2 regions of the Ensifer sp. 22521 genome follow, and region 1 is predicted to be linked to the other one. Evidence: predicted binding sites of a transcription regulator. Region 1 holds the regulator's gene; the other holds the start of a gene.
The links. The regulator LexA, encoded in region 1, represses DNA repair genes until DNA is damaged. The targets are predictions, from matches to a motif close to TGTTCNNNNTGTGTTCNG.
Positions count from the first base shown of each region.

Region 2: parE (DNA topoisomerase IV subunit B) is a predicted target of LexA. The motif match lies at 1,031-1,048, and genes of this name have one in related genera.

Region 1 covers NZ_JBQENM010000009.1:41,338-43,535, forward strand. The annotation lists tRNA gene ACTJKE_RS15280 (tRNA-Cys) at 1-54, shown strand, start outside; gene ACTJKE_RS15285 (hypothetical protein) at 269-601, shown strand; gene lexA (transcriptional repressor LexA) at 692-1,417, opposite strand; gene ACTJKE_RS15295 (hypothetical protein) at 1,664-1,960, opposite strand; gene ACTJKE_RS15300 (hypothetical protein) at 2,081-2,198, shown strand, end outside.
Region 2 covers NZ_JBQENM010000008.1:117,153-119,350, forward strand. The annotation lists gene parE (DNA topoisomerase IV subunit B) at 1-916, opposite strand, end outside; gene ACTJKE_RS13925 (alpha/beta hydrolase) at 1,158-2,042, shown strand; gene ACTJKE_RS13930 (UbiA family prenyltransferase) at 2,170-2,198, shown strand, end outside.

The sequences.
Region 1 (2,198 bases):
ACGCAGAGGACTGCAAATCCTTGTACCCCGGTTCAATTCCGGGCGAGGCCTCCAATAACTCTCACCTCATTTTAGTGCGGATAGACGTTCTGCCTCAGGGCAGAGCGATTGTGTGTGTTTGCCTCCACACGCCCGCACAAGCCACGTCTTCTAAGCCACTATCGGATCTTATCGCTTCGGTGAAATCGGTAGAGGGGGAACGATGACTCCGCTGACATCAGCCGCATCGGTAGCGTCCGTCATCATCAAAACGGAGGCAATCGCATATATGAAGACGAAACTTGTCCTGACGGCCTTGGCCCTCTTCGCTGCGACCACATTTGAGGCGCAGGCAGAGGATCTGGTTTTCAAGCTGAAGAACAACACCAACGCAGTGCTGACGAACTTCTATACGTCGCCTGTGGGCGTCAATGAGTGGGAAGACGATGTTTTCGGCCGGCAGGTGCTGAACCCAGGGGAAGACATGGAGATCACCATCGCCGACGGCCGGGAGGTCTGCAAGTACGACATGCGCTTCGAGTTCGAAGAAGGCTCCGGCCTCGATACGACCGAAGACATGCAGGACCTCTGCGAGCTCGGCGAGTACACCATCCACGAGTAAGAGGCGTGCCTTCAGGTCGCCTTCAATAAACAGAGCCTCGCAGCCGCAAGCGGTGGCGAGGCTCGGTCGGATGCCAGGTTTCCCTCGGAATCAGTGGTAGCGGCGGATCAGCCCGACGAGCTTGCCCTGGATCTTCACCCGATCGGGCCCAAAAATCCTTGTTTCGTAGGCAGGGTTCGCGGCTTCGAGCGCGATCGATGCGCCCTTGCGCCGGAAGCGCTTCAGCGTCGCTTCCTCATCATCCACGAGCGCCACGATGATATCGCCGGGATTGGCCGTATTGCCATTGCGGATGATCACCGTGTCGCCGTCAAAGATGCCGGCTTCGATCATCGAGTCGCCCTTGACTTCGAGAGCGTAGTGTTCGCCGTTGCCGATCATGTCGAGCGGTATGGTAATGTCGTGCGTGTTGTTCTGGATCGCCGAGATCGGCACACCGGCAGCGATGCGGCCCATGACCGGGACGGAAACCGATGTGTTGTCGGCCACGGGCGTGGGCTTTGGCGGTGCGGCAGGAGCGGCCGCTGGCGCCTTGCCGAGGCTGCCCTCGATCACGCTGGGCGAGAAGCCGCGGCGGGGCTGCTGCTGGCTTGACGCGTAGGCTTCCGGAAGCTTGATGACCTCGAGCGCGCGGGCTCGGTTCGGCAGACGGCGAATGAACCCGCGTTCTTCGAGTGCCGTGATCAGACGGTGAATGCCGGACTTCGACGCCAGGTCGAGCGCATCCTTCATTTCATCGAATGATGGTGGGACGCCTGACTCCTTCATGCGTTCGTGAATGAAGAGAAGCAATTCCTGTTGCTTGCGGGTCAGCATGGCACGTCGCTCCCAGAGGCGTGAAACAAATCAAGAACAGACACTATCTGTTCCATATGTGTTCCGCAAGTGCCTAAAATTCCGTGAATTCAGACAATTGGCGCGTCTGTGCGTGTCGATTGGTCACTTTTACGGGAGCAGAGCGGGTTTGGGCGATGATCGTGCCCAAACGGAGGGCCGTGGGGCAGCGCGTTGCGCGACGGCACGGCGATTCGAACGAATCGCGAGCGTTTTTGTGCAAAGAGGCTAGGCCGGCTGCGTGGCGGCGCAGGCGTCTTCGAATTCCTTCACCGTCTCGGCGCTGTTGTCTTCTGGAAGTACGGCATCCGCCGCATCGGTCGCGACCGGCCTGTCGCCATCATAGACGAACGACTGGATGTAGAACGCGATCGCACCCTTCCACACCTTGCGTCCATCGATCTGATGGCACGGCACGGCGCTCTCGAAATCGGTCTGAAGTTCGTCCACCGTGGCGGCGCTGAGCTTGACGTCAGGCATATTAGGCGACGCGACTATCGAAGCGAGAAGCAGGGCGGCAAGCACGGTGATCGTCCACTTTGATGCAAGGGTGGGACTACGGGGCGGTTAACGATGTGAACCGCGCTTTCGTTCCGAAGTCCAGCAAGCTTGGCGATCACTGTCATGTGTTCAACAGCTCTTTGAGTGCAGGCTGTGGCCGTTTTGCGCCAGGGGCACGCAGCGGCGAAGCCGCCTCAGCCTGGCGCGCCGTCCGCGCTGCAATCGCTTGGGTTGCGCCAAGTCGCGGCCTCGCTGCCGGCGT
Region 2 (2,198 bases), on a different contig from region 1:
CGAGCGAGCCGTGGCCGTTGGCCTTCTCCGACTTGCCGGCGAAGATCTCGCGGGTGACGGTGAATTCCTTGCCGAGTGTGGCGGCAAGATAATCCTTCAGGCCGCCCGGGAAGTGGAAGACGGCCTTGTCCGGGATCTCCGAGCCTTCCTGCAGCAGCGACGGATCGCAGGACCAGCGGATTTCGACGCCGCCGAAGAGATAGGCCTTCGAGCGCGCCATGCGGAAAAGCCGTCCGGGCTCGAAATGCGCGTGCGGACCGAAAATATCCGGGTCCGGATGGAAACGAACGCGCGTGCCGCGGCGGTTGTGCACGTCGCCGAGTTCCTCGAGCCCACCCTGCGGAATACCGCGGGAGAAGCGCTGCCGGTAGAGCTTGCGGTTGCGTGCGACCTCGACCTCGAGCGCATCGGAGAGCGCATTGACGACGGAAACGCCCACACCGTGAAGACCGCCCGACGTCTCATAGGCCTTGCCGTCGAACTTGCCGCCGGCATGGAGGATGGTCATGACGACTTCGAGCGTCGACTTGCCCGGGAATTTCGGATGGTTCTCGACCGGGATACCACGGCCGTTGTCCGTGACCGTCAGGAAGCCGTCGGCATCGAGGTGGACTTCGATGAAATTTGCATGACCGGCGACCGCTTCGTCCATCGAGTTGTCGATGACTTCGGCGAAGAGGTGGTGCAGCGCCTTCTCGTCGGTGCCGCCGATATACATGCCCGGACGACGACGAACTGGCTCCAGCCCTTCGAGCACCTCGATCGCCGAAGCATCGTAGTCGCTGCCGTCGCTACCCTTCGGGGCAGGGCGCGGCTCTTCGCGCGCGACTGGTGCCACTGGCACAGCCGGTTTGGCGCTCGGCTGTACGGGCTTCGGTTGCTCGGGCATTGAGAAGAGGTCGCTGTTGTCGTCCATGGGGCCGTTCGGATCGTTCCTGTCACTTGGGGAGAGGCCATAGCAAGACCTCGACTTTGCCGCCATCCCCCGGCGGTCGAATCACCTGAATTCTGCCAGACTCCCGCCGAAAGAGCGAACAAAAGGAGAATGCTGGCATCGCTTGCAGGTGAAATGCCGCCTTTGCGGCCCTGTTACGGAGCAAGTGTTGCTTTGGCGTCCGTGCGATGGCAAGGCTTCCGGCCAAAGAGGGAGCCCGTCATTGGCCGTGTCCACAACTGTTTTTCCGTTTCGCCGGCTTTTTCTGGCTGCGGCCTTCGCCGCAGGCGCTTCCGCGGCTCAAGCGCAGACATTGAAACCCTTCAAGGACGAGCTTTTCTCCTATGCCAAGGTGCTGCAACAAAATGATGGCGGCGACGACCTGACGGTGGAATATCAGGAACTGCGCGACATCAACGAACGGGACGAAATTCCGGAACGCCGGGTGAAGCGCGCCTATGTTTCGCTGGGCGTGAAAAGCGAGCAAGTCAATGAGAAGCTCGACATTGGCGGTCGCTTGCTTGACGTGACCCGTGTCGGTCCGGATCGCGGCGCTGCCTTCACGGTGATCTTCATCCACGGCCGCGGCGGTGATCGCCGGCTCGGCACCAACGATTTTTCCTTCGGCGGTAACTTCAATCGGCTGAAGAACCTCGCCGTCGCCAATGGCGGAGTCTACTACGCGCCGAGCGTCCGCTCCTTCGACACGGCAGGCGCTGCGGATATTGCCGGCCTGGTCAAACAGGTTTCCGAGCACTCAGGCGGTCGCCCCGTGGTGCTGGCCTGCGCCTCGATGGGAAGCTTCATCTGCTGGGGCGTTTCGCGCGATGCCTCCGCGGTCGCGGCTCTCAGCGGCATGATGGTCATGGGTGGCGTAAGCGACCCCGATTTCACCAAGAGCGCTGCTTACAAGGCGAATCTGCCCATGTTCTTCAGCCATGGCAGCCGCGACAGCGTCTATCCGGCCGAGAGCCAGAAAGCGCTCTATCGCACGCTGAAGGGCCAAGGCTACCCGACACGCTTCGTCCTCTTCGAAACCGGCTCGCACGGCACCCCGGTGCGCATGACCGACTGGCGCGATGCATTGAACTGGATCGGTCGCCGCTGACCTTTGTCCGCGCCGCTGACATTTGTTAACCAGCCCGACAGTTTCCGGGCGAGATTGTGGCCCGCGTTTCCACTCTGGAAAGTTGAAGACGTCATCATGCCCGGCAATTATGGCTGGGATGGAATTCATGGACGCGCGCACCGAGACACGGCACAT